Regions from separate parts of the Kineococcus sp. GCM10028916 genome, predicted to be linked through region 1. Evidence: predicted binding sites of a transcription regulator. Region 1 holds the regulator's gene; the other holds the start of a gene.
The links. The regulator HrcA, encoded in region 1, represses chaperone genes, less so after heat shock. The targets are predictions, from matches to a motif close to GNTNGCACTCGGNNNNNCCGAGTGCNANC.
Positions count from the first base shown of each region.

Region 2: the regulator HrcA is predicted to act here: its motif matches at 4,804-4,832, upstream of ACFQ46_RS12455 (acetolactate synthase large subunit).

Region 1 covers NZ_JBHTFM010000016.1:301,717-309,379, reverse strand. Annotated here, with positions in the region: gene ACFQ46_RS15275 (DUF3097 domain-containing protein) at 1-749, opposite strand, end outside; gene hrcA (heat-inducible transcriptional repressor HrcA) at 861-1,901, shown strand; gene dnaJ (molecular chaperone DnaJ) at 1,945-3,066, shown strand; gene ACFQ46_RS15260 (Gmad2 immunoglobulin-like domain-containing protein) at 3,121-4,275, opposite strand; gene ACFQ46_RS15255 (SigE family RNA polymerase sigma factor) at 4,272-4,814, opposite strand; gene ACFQ46_RS15250 (histidine triad nucleotide-binding protein) at 4,989-5,354, shown strand; gene ACFQ46_RS15245 (N-acetylglutaminylglutamine amidotransferase) at 5,377-7,161, shown strand; gene ACFQ46_RS15240 (hypothetical protein) at 7,432-7,663, shown strand, end outside.
Region 2 covers NZ_JBHTFM010000013.1:208,074-215,736, forward strand. Annotated here, with positions in the region: gene ACFQ46_RS12435 (hypothetical protein) at 1-67, opposite strand, end outside; gene ACFQ46_RS12440 (SGNH/GDSL hydrolase family protein) at 209-1,171, shown strand; gene ilvC (ketol-acid reductoisomerase) at 1,242-2,270, opposite strand; gene ilvN (acetolactate synthase small subunit) at 2,321-2,833, opposite strand; gene ACFQ46_RS12455 (acetolactate synthase large subunit) at 2,833-4,668, opposite strand; gene ilvD (dihydroxy-acid dehydratase) at 5,054-6,745, opposite strand; gene ACFQ46_RS12465 (aldo/keto reductase) at 6,836-7,663, shown strand, end outside.

The DNA.
Region 1 (7,663 bases):
GCGACGTCGGCCTGGGTGGCGTGCGGCCAGCCGAGCTCGGCGAGGATCCCGTGCTTCCAGTCCTGCCCGCGCGGGATCGTCGGCCACCGCTGCCACCCCAGGCGTTCCGGGCGCACCGACTGCCAGACGTCGATGAAGGGGTGACCCAGCACCAGCACGTGCGGGCTCTTCGACACCTGCGCCACGATCCGGGACTCCTTCGACCCCGGCACCAGGTGGTCGACCAGGACCCCGATCCGGCGACCGCGCTGCGGGGCGAAGGAGCGGATCGCGGCGTCCAGGTCGTCGACCCCGTCGAGCATCTCCACGACGACCCCCTCGACCCGCAGGTCGTCGCCCCACACCTTCTCGACCAGCTCGGCGTCGTGCCGGCCCTCGACGAGGATCCGCGAGGCGCGCGCCGTCCTCGCGCCCACCCCGGCCACGGCCACCGAACCGCTGGCCGTGCGGGTGGCCCGCACGGGGGCGGCGGCCTTCGGGGCGACGAGACGCACGGGCTGCCCCTCGACCCAGAACCCCGGGCCCAGCGGGAAGGTCCGGGTGCGCCCGCGGCCGTCCTCGAGGACGACGACGTGGACACCACCGCTCTTCTCCACCCGGACGACGGCCCCGACCCAGCCGGTCTCCACGTCCTCCACGACCAGGCCGTGCACGGCGGGTTCGTCGCGGTGCGTGGGCTTCGGGTTCGTGCGGGCGTGCGGGTCGGAGGACAGCACGTCGCCGCCGTACCGGTCTTCGTAACGGGTCACGCGCGGAACGCTAACCAGACCCGTGTGGTCGACGGGGGAGGCGCGGCCGTGCGGTGACGGCCTAGACTTGGCACTCGCACGACACGAGTGCCAGTGGGGAGAGGGGACGGGATGAGCGACGACCGCAGGCTCGCGGTGCTCCGCGCCATCGTCGAGGACTACGTGTCCAGCCACGAACCCGTCGGCTCCAAGATGCTCGTCGAGCGTCACCAGCTCGGCGTCTCCCCGGCCACCATCCGCAACGACATGGCCGTGCTGGAGGAGGAGGGGTACATCACCCAGCCCCACACCAGCGCCGGACGCATCCCCACGGACAAGGGCTACCGCCTCTTCGTCGACCGCCTCGCCAACGTCAAGCCCATGACGCCGGCCGAGAAGCGGGCGATCCAGACCTTCCTCGAAGGGGCCGACGACGTCGACGACATCGTCGACCGCACCGTCCGGCTGCTGGCGCAGATCACCCGCCAGGCCGCCGTCGTGCAGTACCCCTCGCTCTCGCGCGCCGCCGTCCGCCACGTCGAGCTCGTCCCCGTCGGCGGGCGCAGCGCGCTGCTGGTGCTCATCACCGACTCCGGTCGCGTCGAGCAGCGCGTCCTCGACGTCCGCTCCGCCGCCGACCCGGAGTCCCTCGGCGTCCAGCTCGCCGCCCTGCGCACCCGCGTCAACGCCGGGGTCGTCGGCAAACGGCTGCGCGACGCCCGCGACGACCTCACCGACCTCGTCCAGCAGACCCCGCCCGGCGACCTCGCCGTCGCCGCAGAGGTCGCCGTCGCCCTGGGCGACTGCCTCACCGCGGGGCTGGAGGAACGCGTCGTCATCGCCGGCACCGCGAACCTCGTGAAGTCCGGCGCCGACCTCAGCACCTCCCTCGGCAGCGTCCTGGAGGCCCTCGAGGAGCACGTCGTCCTCCTGCGCCTCGTCCAGGAGCTGACCGAGGACGCCGACCGCGGCGGTCTCACCGTGCGGATCGGCGCCGAGAACCTGCACCTCGGTCTCGACGGCACCTCCGTCGTGACCAGCGGCTACGGCACCGGCCCGGACACCGTCGTCGCCCGCCTCGGCGTGCTCGGGCCGACCCGCATGGACTACCCGACGACGATGGCAGCGGTGCGTGCGGTGTCACGCTACGTCTCGCGCATCCTGTCCCAGTGAAGCTCGGCCCCGTGATGAAGACCGACAGGAGAACCACGACCTCGTGAGCGACTACTACGACGTCCTCGGCGTCTCCCGCGACGCCTCGGCGGAGGAGATCAAGCGCGCCTACCGCAAGCTCGCGCGCAAGCTCCACCCGGACGTGAACCCCGACGCGGGAGAGCAGTTCAAGGAGGTCTCGCAGGCCTACGAGACGCTCTCCAACCCCGACAAGCGCGCCTCCTACGACCGCGGCGGGTCCATGCCCGGCGGCGGCGGAGCCGGCTTCGGCCAGGGGTTCGGCTTCTCCGACATCATGGACGCGTTCTTCGGCCAGGGCGGCGGGGGCGGTCGGGCGGGAGCTCCCGCCAGCCGCACCCAGCGCGGCCAGGACGCGCTCATCCGCGTCGACGTCGACCTCGCCGAGGCGGCGTTCGGCGGCGAACGCTCCATCCAGGTCGACACCGCCGTGCTGTGCACCACGTGCCAGGGCTCCTGCTGCCAGCCGGGGACCAGCCCCCAGACCTGCGACATCTGCCACGGCCAGGGCTCGGTGCAGCGCGTCGTCCGCTCGCTGCTCGGCCAGGTCATGACCAGCGCGCCCTGCCCCACCTGCCGCGGCTTCGGCACCGTGCTGCCCTCGCCGTGCCTGGAGTGCTCCGGTGAGGGCCGCATCCGCGCCCGCCGCCCGCTGACCATCCGCATCCCCGGTGGCGTCGACACGGGCACCCGCATCCAGCTCGCCTCGCAGGGCGAGGTCGGCACCGCCGGCGGTCCCCCCGGTGACCTCTACGTCGAGATCCACGAACGCCCGCACCCGGTCTTCACCCGCAACGGCGACGACCTCCTCTGCACCCTGCACGTGCCGATGACCGCGGCCGCGCTCGGCGCGAGCATCCCGCTGGAGACCCTCGACGGTGACGAGGAGGTCGAGGTCCGCCCCGGCACCCAGGCCGGCGAGGTCGTCACCCTCAAGCAGAAGGGCGCCGAGCACCTGCGGTCCCAGGGCCGCGGCGACCTGCTCGTCACCCTGGAGGTCACGACGCCCCGCGACCTCGACGACGAGCAGGAGGAGCTGATCCGCCGCCTGGCCGAACTGCGCGGCGAGGTCCGGCCGGCCGGCAAGCTCGGCCCCGCCCACCAGGGCGTCTTCTCCAAGCTGCGCGGCCGCTTCTCCGGTCGCTGACCCGCACCGTGATCTTGCTGGGAGACCCAGCAAGATCACGGAGCGGGAGGAGGGTCAGGGGATGGTGACGGTCTTCGTGTCGCCGACGGGGCCGGAGCCCTCGCCGTCGGACTCGTCGGGGGCGAACACCGCCAGGGTGTAGGTCCCCGCCGGCACCGCCGCCGTGAACGAGAACTCCGCGAAGGTGCCGTTCGCCCCGGCCTGCACCGAGTCGCGGGCCACCTCGGCGCCGGCGGAGTTCGTCAACGTGTAGAGCAGCGTCCCCTCGAAACCCGTCCCGACCCCCTTCACCGTGACCGAACCAGCGCTCGGGGACACCGAGGTGATCCACGCCGGGGCCTGCACGTCGGCCTGCGGCGCCCGCGACAGCGACGCCGGGACGCTCGTCCCGAACAGGGACTGCCCCACCTTGCCGTCGACCCGGAGCTCGACCGGCTGGTCGTCGCCCGCCGCCGCCGTCACCGTGTAGACGAGCTGCTGCAACGCCAGGGTCGCGTCACCGGCCGAGCCCGACGCCGCGGAGGCCGCCACGTCCACGACGAGCTTGCCGCCCGCCTCGCTCACCGTCGCGGTCGCGTCCTTCGACCACGGGCTCGAGTAGTCCGGGTCGGTGGGGGAGCCGGACAGCATGGCGCGCAACGCGTTGGTCGCGTCGTTCGCGCCCGACCCGGCCTTCACGTACTCGCGGTACAGCTTCGCCGGCTGCCCGCCCAGCCAGTACACCGGCACCGACGTCGCACCGGTGGGCAGCGTGCCCCCCGTCCCCGTCGCCGTCGGCGTCGAGCTGACCGGTCCGGACGTGACCGAGGAGGTCGAGCCGGTCGAGGAGGTGTTCCCGGCGCTCTCCAACGGCGTGGCCGCCGGGGTCGTGGAGGTAGGCGAGGTCGCCGGAGTCGTCGACGTCGTCGACGAGGACGAGGACGACGTGCTGGCCACCGTCGTCACGTTGTCGCTCCCGCGCTGGGCCAGCGCGTAGGCGCCGCCACCGACGACGACGACGGCCGCGACCCCCGCCGCCACCAGCCCGCCACGGGTGCGGGAACGACGACGGTTGGCTCGGCTGGTCATGCGGATCTCCTCGAGACGGTCGGTCGGCTGCACCCCGGCCGCACGGGCGGCGAGGGCGTCCTGCAGCTGCCTGGCGGTGGGACTGAGTTCGTCGTGGCCGGCGGGATCCGGCAGCGGACCCAGCGGGGTCTCCTCGTTCACTGCTGCTCCTCGCGCGACATGGCCGTGCGCAACGCGGACAACCCGCGGTGCGCGTGGGTCTTGACCGCACCCCGGCTGATGCCGAGCGCGGCCGCGATGTCCTCCTCGGACATCTCGCCCTGGTACCGCAGCACCAGGACCTCCCGTTGCCGGGTCGGCAACCCGTCCAGCGCGCCGAGCACCATCCGGTGCTCCGCGGCCCGCACGGCCTGCTCCTCCGGACCCGCCGGCTCCGGGTCCGGCAGGGGACGCTTGCGGTCGGTGACGACCCGGTGCCGCACGACGTCACGGGCCCCGTTCACGACGCTCGTGCGCAGGTAGGCGACCGCCGACCCCTTGTCCGCGAGCCGGTTCCAGCGCCCGTGCAGCGTCACGAACGCCTCCGCGACGACCTCCTCGGCGCTCGCCGTCTCGCCCATCAGGGACGCCGCGAGGCCGACGAAGCGCCGCCAGTGCGCCGCGTAGAGCGCACTGACCGCCTCGTCGGCCGTCCACGAGCGCGGGTCGTCAACCACGACCAGCCGCTCCTTCGTCACCATCACAGTGCACAGACGAGTCACGCAGGGTCACGGTTGACATCCAACCGGAGATCATTTCCCGACTCGTCGGGGGCACGCCGCGTCCGCCGGTGGGATCGTTGCCTCCCCGGTGACGTCTGGTGGGACCGGGGAGGCAACGATCCCCCACGGAGACGGCCCGGTAGCGTGCGGGGCATGCCCGAGGTCTCCCGCGTGCAGCGCGCCCCCGACGACCTGTTCCTCAAGATCGTGGCGGGGGAGGTCCCGGCGACGATCGTCCACTCCGACGACCTCGTCGTCGCCTTCGAGGACGTCGCCCCGCAGGCTCCCGTCCACGTCCTGGTCGTCCCGCGGGAGCGCTTCGAGAACGTCGCGGAGCTCGCTGCGGCGGCCCCGGAGACCCTCGCCCGCCTCGTGGCGGTGGCCCAGCAGATCGCCGACGAGCGCTGCGGCGGGGAGTACCGGCTGGTCTTCAACACGGGGACGGCGGTGGGCCAGTCGGTCTTCCACGTGCACGGCCACGTCCTCGGCGGACGCGACTTCACCTGGCCCCCCGGCTGACCCGAGGGTTGGATGGTCGGACGTGTGCGGTCTCTGCGGTGAAGTCAGGTTCGACGGTCGGGCGGCGGACGTGGCCGCCGTCCAGCGGATGTCGCAGGCCATGGCCGCCCGCGGCCCGGACGGCGAAGGCGTCTGGGCCCAGGGGCGGGTCGCCTTCGGGCACCGCCGGCTCTCGATCATCGACCTCTCCGCCTGCGGCGCCCAGCCGATGCAGGATCCCGCCCTCGGTCTCACCGTCGTCTTCAACGGCTGCGTCTACAACTACCCGCAGCTGCGCGAGGAACTCATCGGGTACGGCTACCGCTTCACCTCGACCTCGGACACCGAGGTCATCGTCAAGGGGTACCACCGCTGGGGCGTCGACGTCGTCGACCACCTCGTCGGGATGTTCGCCGTCGTCGTCCACGAACGTGATTCCGGCCGGGTCGTCCTCATGCGCGACCGCCTCGGCGTCAAACCTCTCTACCTGGCGCAGACCCCGGGTCGGTTGCGGTTCGCCTCCTCGTTGCCGGCGCTGCTCGCGGCGGGCGACGTGGACACCACGATCGACCCCGTCGCGCTGCACCACTACCTCTCCTGGCACGCCGTCGTCCCCGCGCCGCACACCGTCCTGCAGGGTGTGCGGAAGCTGCCACCGGCCACCGTCCGGGTGATCGAGGCCGACGGGCGGAGCCGGGAGCACCGGTACTGGGCCCCCGACCACGTGCGACGCGAGGAGTACGCCTCCTTCTCCGAGCAGGACTGGGAGGACGCGGTCCTCGCGTCGTTGCGCACCGCGGTGGCGCGGCGGACCGTCGCCGACGTCCCCGTCGGCGTCCTGCTCTCCGGCGGTCTCGACTCCAGCCTCATCACCGCGCTGCTCGCCGAACAGGGCCAGACCGACCTCGCCACCTACTCCATCGGCTTCGAGTCCATGGGTGGTCGCGACGGGGACGAGTTCGAGTACTCCGACGCGATCGCGCAGCGGTTCGCGACGAACCACCACCGCATCCGGGTGTCCGGCGCCGAACTCGTCGGGGCGCTCGAGCACGCGGTCGACGCCATGAGCGAACCCATGGTGAGCCACGACGTCGTCGCCTTCGACTTGCTCTCGCAGCAGGTCTCGCAGACCACCAAGGTCGTGCAGTCCGGTCAGGGGGCCGACGAGGTGTTCGGTGGCTACCACTGGTACCCACCGCTGTCCGGACTCACCCCGGCCCAGGGGGTCGACGCCTACGCGACGGCGTTCTTCGACCGCGACCACGCGGGGGTGGCGCGGGTCCTGAACCCGCAGTGGCTCACCTCCACCGACGTGTCGCGCGAGTTCCTGGAACAGCACTTCGCCCGACCCGGGGCGGACACGGCCGTCGACGCCGCGTTGCGCCTGGACACCGAGGTCATGCTGGTCGACGACCCGGTGAAGCGCGTCGACAACACCACGATGGCGTGGGGGCTGGAGGCGCGCGTCCCCTTCCTCGACCACGAACTCGTCGAACTCGCCGCCGCGATCCCGCCGGAGCTGCAACTCGCCGGCGGCGGCAAGGGGATCCTCAAGAGGGTCGGGTACCGGATGATCCCGCGCGAGGTCATCGACCGGCCGAAGGGGTACTTCCCCGTCCCGGCGATCACCCACCTCGAGGGCGAGGTGCTCGGGCTGGTGACGGACGCGCTCACCAGCCGGGCCGCCCGGGACCGGGCGCTGTTCCGCCCCGGCTACGTCGACGGGCTGCTGGGAGACCCGAACTCCGAACTCACCCCGCTGCGGGGGAACAAGCTCTGGCAGCTGGGGCTGCTCGAGATGTGGTTGCAGCAGCACGGCATCGCCTGACCGGGGACGAGCGGTGACCACGACGAGACGACGTTCCGCGGTGGCCGGGTCGCGGCACCGTTCCCTGGACGTGCCGGCGATCTCCAGCCGGAACCGGCAGCGGCCACCCACGTGGTTCACCGCCGAGATGGCTGCCGACGTCGTCCTGGACATGGGCTGGGGTCGGTTGGTGTTCGGGCAGACGTTCGCCGACCAGCGGGACGTGGTCGACGCCTGCGCGCCGAGGAGACCGGTGAACGCGACATCGCCGTGTACGTGCGGGACCCCCGGGTGCTGGTCGTTCTCGCGCCGCACGAACTGTTCCTGGTCCCCTCGATCACGTTCCGGCTGCCGCTGAACCGCTACCGCGCCCCGCGGGACCGGAACCCGGACGTGTTCGTCCGGGTGGTCCGCGACCGGACCCACGTCGTCATCGAGGCCGACGAACGTCCGGGGCTCGCCCACCACGCCCGACGGCCCAGAGGTCCCTGGACCTGCTGCGCCCCGAGACCCCGAGGGTTCA
Region 2 (7,663 bases), on a different contig from region 1:
CCGCGTCGCCCCCGGGGGTCGAGGCGGAGGTCGTCGTCGTGATGTCGTCGTCGCTGAGGTTGCTCATGGGGCCACCCTGGCACCCACCTCCCGGCGGGGCACCTCCGAGCCTCCTGGGGACGCGACGCGATGTGCCTGCGCGGTGAGCGCCCGACTGCCAGACTCGTCCTGCTCCACCCACTCGACGACGAGCCCGCCGGAGGCGCACGTGCCCAGGTCCAGGATCTCCCCCAGGTTCCCCAGCGCGCTCGCGGCGGCGGTGGTGGGGGCTGCGCTGGTGGTGGGCAGCGCCGGGAGCGCAGCGGCCCAGGGGCCACCACCGCCCAAGCTGAACCCGGCGGGGGCGAAGGTGGCCACCCTCGGTGACTCCTACGCCTCCGGTGAGGGCGCGCCCGCGGCCGGGGCGACGCCGTGGGTCAGCGACGTCTACGGCGACAGCGGCGCCGACGGCTGCCACCGCTCCACCCTGAGCGGTCACACCGTCTTCGGGACGGGACTGCTGCGCGGCGACGACAAGGCCTACGTCAACGCGTCGTGCAGCGGCGCCACCACCGTCAGCCTGGTGCGGGGGTTCAAGGGGGAACGCTCGCAGCTCGACGCCCTCGGGCCCCGCACGAAGACGGTCACCCTGAGCATCGGCGGCAACGACGCCGGGTTCAGCAGCGTGGCCACGGCGTGCAACACCGTGGCGACCGTCCCCGGGGCACCCTCCTGCCAGGCCGCGCTGGCGGGTTCGGCGGCCGCCCTGCGGGCGCTGACGACGGCCCCCGCCGGGGGCATCACCCCGCTGGAGCGGACCTACCGCGCGGTGCTCGCGAAGGCCCCGCACGCCGTCCTCGTCGTCACGGGGTACCCGTTGCTCTTCCCCACCGGCGCCGCGTCCCCGCGCTGCGACGTCATCCAGCCCGCGGCACGCACAGCGATCAACAACGCGACCCTGCAGCTCAACGCGGCGGCGAGCGCAGCGACGGCCGCCGTCGGGGGGCTCTACGTGGACCTGGTGCGCCCCTTCACCGGGCACTCCTCCTGCGAGGCCGATCCCGCGGCGTCGTGGATCAACACGATCGTGCCGCGCGACCCGGTGCTCAGCTTCCACCCGAACGCCACGGGACAGGCGGCCATCGCCGCGCGCCTGCAGGAGATCCGCTGCTTCGTGCATCCCGGACGCTGACCCGGGACACCCCGGACGCACGAGGGCCCCGCACCACCGTGGTGCGGGGCCCTCGTGACGACGGGGTGCGTCAGCGGGCGGCGGAACCCTCGACGTAGTCGGAGTCGTCCGACTTCACCCAGGACATGAGCTTTCGCAGCTCACGGCCGGTGGCCTCGATGGGGTGCTGTTCGGCGGCGGCGCGCAGCTTCTTGAACTCCGGCGCGCCGGCGTCCTGGTCGTCGATGAAGCGCTGGGCGAAGGTGCCGTCCTGGATGTCCTTGAGGACGTCCTGCATGCGGCCCTTGACCGAGGCGTCGATGACGCGCGGGCCGGAGACGTAGTCGCCCCACTCGGCGGTGTCCGAGATCGACCAGCGCTGCTTGGCGATGCCGCCCTCGTACATGAGGTCGACGATCAGCTTCAGCTCGTGCAGGCACTCGAAGTAGGCGACCTCGGGCTGGTAGCCGGCCTCGGTGAGGACCTCGAACCCGGTCTGGACGAGGGCGGACATGCCACCGCAGAGGACGGCCTGCTCACCGAACAGGTCGGTCTCGGTCTCCTCGGTGAACGTGGTCTTGATGCCGCCGGCGCGCAGGCCGCCGATCGCCTTGGCGTAGGCGAGACCGAGGTCCCACGCGGAGCCCGTCGCGTCCTGCTCGACGGCGACGATCACGGGGACGCCGCGGCCGTCGACGTACTCACGACGGACGAGGTGACCCGGGCCCTTGGGGGCGACCATGACGACGTCGACGTCGGCCGGGGGCTTGATGTAGCCGAAGCGGATGTTGAAGCCGTGGCTGAAGAACAGCGCCTTGCCGGCGGTGAGGTTCGGCTCGATCGCCTCGGCGTAGAGACCGCGCTGCAGGTGGTCCGGCACCAGGACCATGATCACGTCGGCGGCCTTGGCGGCCTCGAACGGGGTCAGGACGGTCATGCCCTGCTCCTCCGCCTTGGCGCGGCTCTTCGAGCCCTCCTTGAGGCCGACGACGACGTCGACGCCGGAGTCGCGCAGCGACAGCGCGTGCGCGTGGCCCTGGCTGCCGAAGCCCAGGACCGCCACCTTCTTCCCGGTGATCTTGGACAGGTCGGCGTCGTCGTCGTAGAACATCTCGGCCACGTGGGGTTCTCTCCTCTGGATCTTCTTCGTCGTACAGGGGGTGTTCGGGTTCAGGCGGAGCGGAGCGCCCGGTCGGAGATCGCGCGCCCACCGCGGGCGAGGGCGACCGACCCGGACTGGACCAGCTCGCGGATGCCGAAGGGTTCCAGCACGCGCAGCAGCGCGGCCAGCTTGTCCGGGCTCCCGGTGGCCTCGACGGTCACGGCGTCGGGGGCGACGTCGACGACGTGGGCGCGGAACAGCGCCACGGTGTCGAGCACCTCCCCGCGGGCGGAGGCGTCGGCACGGACCTTCACGAGCAGCAGTTCGCGTTGGACGGAACCGCCGTCCTCGAGCTCCACGATCTTCAGGACGTTGATCAGCTTGTTGAGCTGCTTCGTCACCTGCTCCAACGGCTGCGACTCCACGTCGACGACGATGGTCATCCGGGAGATGTCGCTGCGCTCGGTCGGTCCGACCGTGAGGGAGTGGATGTTGAAGTTCCTGCGCGCGAACAGCGACGTGACGCGCATCAGGACACCGGGTCGGTTCTCGACCAGGACGGACAGGGTGTGCTGGGACATCAGGAGATCACCTTCTCGGGGCCGGACTCGTTGTCGCCCTCTTCCTCGCGGTCCCACTTGGGCGACACCCCGCGGGCGTACTGGATCGCGTCGTTGCTCACGCCGGCCTCGACCATCGGCCAGACCATGGCGTCGCGGTGCACGCGGAAGTCGATGACGACGGGCACGTCGTTGATCGCCATGGCCTTCTCGATGGTCGCGTCGACGTCCTCGGCCTTGTCGCAGCGCAGCCCGACGCACCCGTAGGCCTCGGCGAGCTTGACGAAGTCGGGGACCGGCGCGGCGTGGGTGCCGTGGTGGTCACCGGAGTTCAGGTCGGTGTTGGAGTAGCGCTCGGAGTAGAAGAGCGTCTGCCACTGCCGGACCATGCCCAGGCTGGAGTTGTTGATGATCGCGACCTTCACGGGGATGCCGTTGAGGGTGCACGTCGCCAGTTCCTGGTTGGTCATCTGGAAGCAGCCGTCGCCGTCGATCGCCCACACCACGGTGTCCGGCTTGCCGACCTTGGCGCCCATGGCCGCGGGGACCGCGTAGCCCATGGTGCCCAGCCCGCCGGAGTTCAGCCACGTGCGCGGGTTCTCGTACTGGACGAACTGCGCGGACCACATCTGGTGCTGCCCGACCCCGGAGACGTAGATCGCCTCGGGACCGGCGATGGCCCCGATCCGGGCGATGACGTGCTGCGGGGCGAGGGTGCCGTCGTCGGACTCGGCGTAGCCCAGCGGGTACGTCGTCTTCCAGGACTGGGTGAGTTCGGTCCAGGCCGTGAGGTCGGCGCGCCCGTTCTCGAACTCGGCGGCCACGGCCGTGGTGAGCTCGGCGATGACGAGCCGGGCGTCGCCCACGATCGGGACGTCGACGGCGCGGTTCTTGCCGATCTCGGCCGGGTCGATGTCGGCGTGGATGACCTTGGCGTGCGGGGCGAAGCTCGGCAGGTCGCCGGTGACGCGGTCGTCGAAGCGCGCACCGAGGGTGATGAGCAGGTCGGACTTCTGCAGCGCCGTCACGGCCGCGACCGTCCCGTGCATCCCGGGCATGCCCAGGTTGTTCGGGTACGAGTCGGGCAGCGCACCGCGCGCCATCAGCGTCGTGACCGCGGGGATGCCGGTGAGGTCGGCCAGCGCTGCGAGCTCCGCCGAGGCGTCGGCCTTGATGACGCCACCGCCGACGTAGAGGACGGGGCGCTCGGCCGCGGCGATGAGCCGGGCGGCCTCGCGGATCTGCTTGCCGTGCGGCCGCGTCACCGGGCGGTAGCCGGGCAGGTCGATCGTCTCGGGCCAGGCGAAGGACGTCGTCGCGGTCAGCGCGGACTTGGCGACGTCGACGAGGACCGGGCCGGGCCGGCCGGTGGCGGCGAGGTGGAAGGCCTCGGCGATGACGCGGGGGATGTCGGCCGGATCGGTCACCAGGTAGTTGTGCTTGGTGATCGGGATGGTGATGCCGGCGATGTCGGCTTCCTGGAACGCGTCGGTGCCGATGGCCTTGGCGGCGACCTGCCCGGTGATCGCGACCATCGGGACGGAGTCCATGTTCGCGTCAGCGATCGGGGTGACGAGGTTGGTCGCTCCCGGACCGGAGGTCGCCATGCAGACGCCGACCTTGCCGGTGGCGACCGCGTACCCCTCGGCCGCGTGGCCGGCGCCCTGCTCGTGGCGGACCAGGATGTGCCGGACGTGCGGGGAGTCCATCAGCGGGTCGTAGGCGGGCAGGATCGCGCCCCCGGGCAGACCGAAGACGACCTCGACCCCTACCGCCTCGAGCGAACGGATGAGGCTCTGCGCGCCGGTGAGCTTGGCGACGGGGAGCTTCGGGTCCAGTGGCAGCTGCTCTGGCATCTCTGGTGTCCTCCTCGGGCGGTGCCGTTCACGGTCGTCGTTCAGTCCCGGACGCCCGGCAGATCGGTCCGCCGGACGCAAAAAGACCCCTCAGCCAGGGAAGGCGTGTGAGGGGTCGCGCGCTCGGCCGAACTGGTCAGCCGGCGCGCTGTCCGATGGCTACGAGGAACCGCATGTGCCGAAGGTAGCCCCTGCGTGGGGAGATGTCAGCCACGGGGTCATCGCGTCTCACATCGTGGACACGTGGTCCACGAGTTGGACGTTCCGCTGGCTCGCGGGCGGTGGGATCGTTGCCTCCACGATGTCACTGGACGTCTTCGTGGAGGCAACGATCCCTCAGGGCGTCACCGCGGAGGCAACGATCCCACCCGGCCGCACCCCGAGGTCAGAGGCAGACGGCGCCGAGGGAGGCGGACTGGACCTGCTTGGCGTACTTGGCCAGTACCCCGCGCTTGAACACGGGGGGCAGCGGCTCCCAGCCCTCGCGACGGGCCTCGAGCTCCTCGTCGGAGACCAGGACCTCGAGGGTCTTGCCCGCGACGTCGAGGCGGATCCGGTCGCCGTCGCGCACGAAGGCGATGGGGCCGGCGTCGACGGCCTCGGGGGCCACGTGGCCGACGCAGAGGCCGGTGGTCCCGCCGGAGAAGCGGCCGTCGGTCATCAGCAGGACGTCCTTGCCGAGGCCGGCGCCCTTGATCGCACCGGTGATGGCGAGCATCTCGCGCATCCCGGGGCCACCCTTGGGGCCTTCGTAGCGGATGACGACGACGTCGCCGGCCGAGATGGTGCCGTCCTCGAGCGCGTCCAGCGCCGCGCGCTCGCGTTCGAAGACGCGCGCGGTGCCCTCGAAGACGTCGGAGTCGAACCCGGCGCTCTTCACGACGGCGCCGAGGGGGGCGAGGTTCCCCTTGAGGATGGTGATGCCCCCGGTCTTGTGGATCGGGTTGTCGAGGGCGCGGAGCACGACGCCGTCGACGTCGGGCGGGGCGATGTCGGCGAGGTTCTCGGCCATCGTCTTGCCCGTGACCGTGAGGCACTCCCCGTGCAGCAGACCGGCGTCGAGCAGGGCGCGCATGACGACGGGGATGCCGCCGATGCGGTCGACGTCGACCATGACGTGGCGGCCGAAGGGCTTGAGGTCGGCGAGGTGCGGGACCTTCGCCGCGACCCGGTCGAAGTCGTCCAGGGTCAGCTCGACCTCGGCCTCGTAGGCGATCGCGAGCAGGTGCAGGACGGCGTTGGTGGAACCGCCCAGCGCCATGACGACGGCGATGGCGTTCTCGAACGCCTCCTTCGTGAGGATCTGGCGCGCGGTGATCCCCTTGGACAGCAGGTTCACGACGGCCTGGCCGGACTTGCGGGCGAACCCGTCGCGGCGGCGGTCGGTGGCGGGCGGGGCGGCGCTGCCGGGCAGCGACATCCCGAGCGCCTCGGCCGCGGCGGCCATGGTGTTGGCGGTGTACATCCCGCCGCAGGCACCCTCACCCGGGCAGATCGCGCGTTCGATGGTGTCGACGTCCTCGCGCGACATCAGCCCGCGGGCGCACGCCCCGACGGCCTCGAAGGCGTCGATGAGGGTGACCTCGTGCTCGCTGCCGTCGGAGAGCTTGGCCCGGCCGGGGAGGATCGTCCCGGCGTAGAGGAAGACGCTCGCGAGGTCGAGGCGGGCGGCGGCCATCAGCATGCCGGGCAGCGACTTGTCGCAGCCGGCGAGCAGGACGGAGCCGTCGAGGCGCTCGGCGCTCATCACGGTCTCGACGGAGTCGGCGATGACCTCGCGCGAGACGAGGGAGTAGTGCATCCCCTCGTGCCCCATCGAGATGCCGTCGGAGACGGAGATCGTCCCGAACTCCAACGGGTAGCCCTGGGCGGCGTGCACGCCGTCCTTGACGGCCTTGGCCAGGCGGTCCAGGGGGAGGTTGCAGGGGGTGATCTCGTTCCAGCTGGAGGCCACCCCGATCTGGGGTTTGACCCAGTCGTCGTCACCCATCCCGACGGCGCGCAGCATCCCGCGCGAAGCGGTCGCCTCCAGGCCGTCGGTCACGGTGCGACTGCGGGGTTTGATGTCGACGGTCACGGGGTGAGTCTAGGCACGCGGCTCACGGTCCACCGTTGACCCGCCCCCACCGGGATGGCTACCGTGGGCGGCGTCGTGAACGTTCACGAGATGACCGTTCCCGATGCGACCGTCACCCCCCGGCTCGAAGGAGCGCCTCCCGTGTCGTCCACCTCCCCCACCCGCTGGGCCGTCGTCGGCCCGGGCAACATCGCCCGGCGCTTCGCCGGCCAGCTCCCCGCGGCGGGTCACGAACTCGTCGCCGTCGGCGCCTCCCCCACCGCGGCCGGTGCCGAGCGCGCCCGGGCCTTCGCGGCGGAGTTCAACCCGGACGCCTTCGTCGGCGACTACGACGCCGTGCTGGCCCGCGAGGACGTCGACGCCGTCTACGTCAGCACCGTGCACGTCACCCACGCGCAGCTCGCCCTAGCCGCGGTCCGCGCCGGCAAGCACGTGCTCTGCGAGAAGCCCCTCGCCCCCAACAACGGCCAGGTCATGGCGATCGTCGACGCCGCCCGTGCCAGCGGCGTGCACTTCCTCGAGGCGTACATGTACGCCCACCACCCGCAGACGGCGAAGCTCCTCGACCTCGTGCGTTCCGGGGCCGTCGGCACCGTCCAGCACGTCGACGCGAGCTTCGCCTTCGCGACCGGCGGGAAGACCGGGCGCCTCTACGACGCCGACCTCGCCGGCGGCGGGATCCTCGACGTCGGCGGTTACCCCGTCTCGGCCGCGCACCTCGTCGCGGCGGCCGCACTCGGCCGGCCGGCGGCCGTCACCGGGTTCTCCGCGCAGGGCACCGTGGGCGAGACCGGCGTCGACGAGTGGGCCGTCGCCTCGATCACCTTCGCGGGTGGCGTCACCGCGTCCGTGCGCACGGGTGTCGCGCTCTCCGACCCCGAGACGATCACGGTGTACGGCTCCGGCGGGACGATCCAC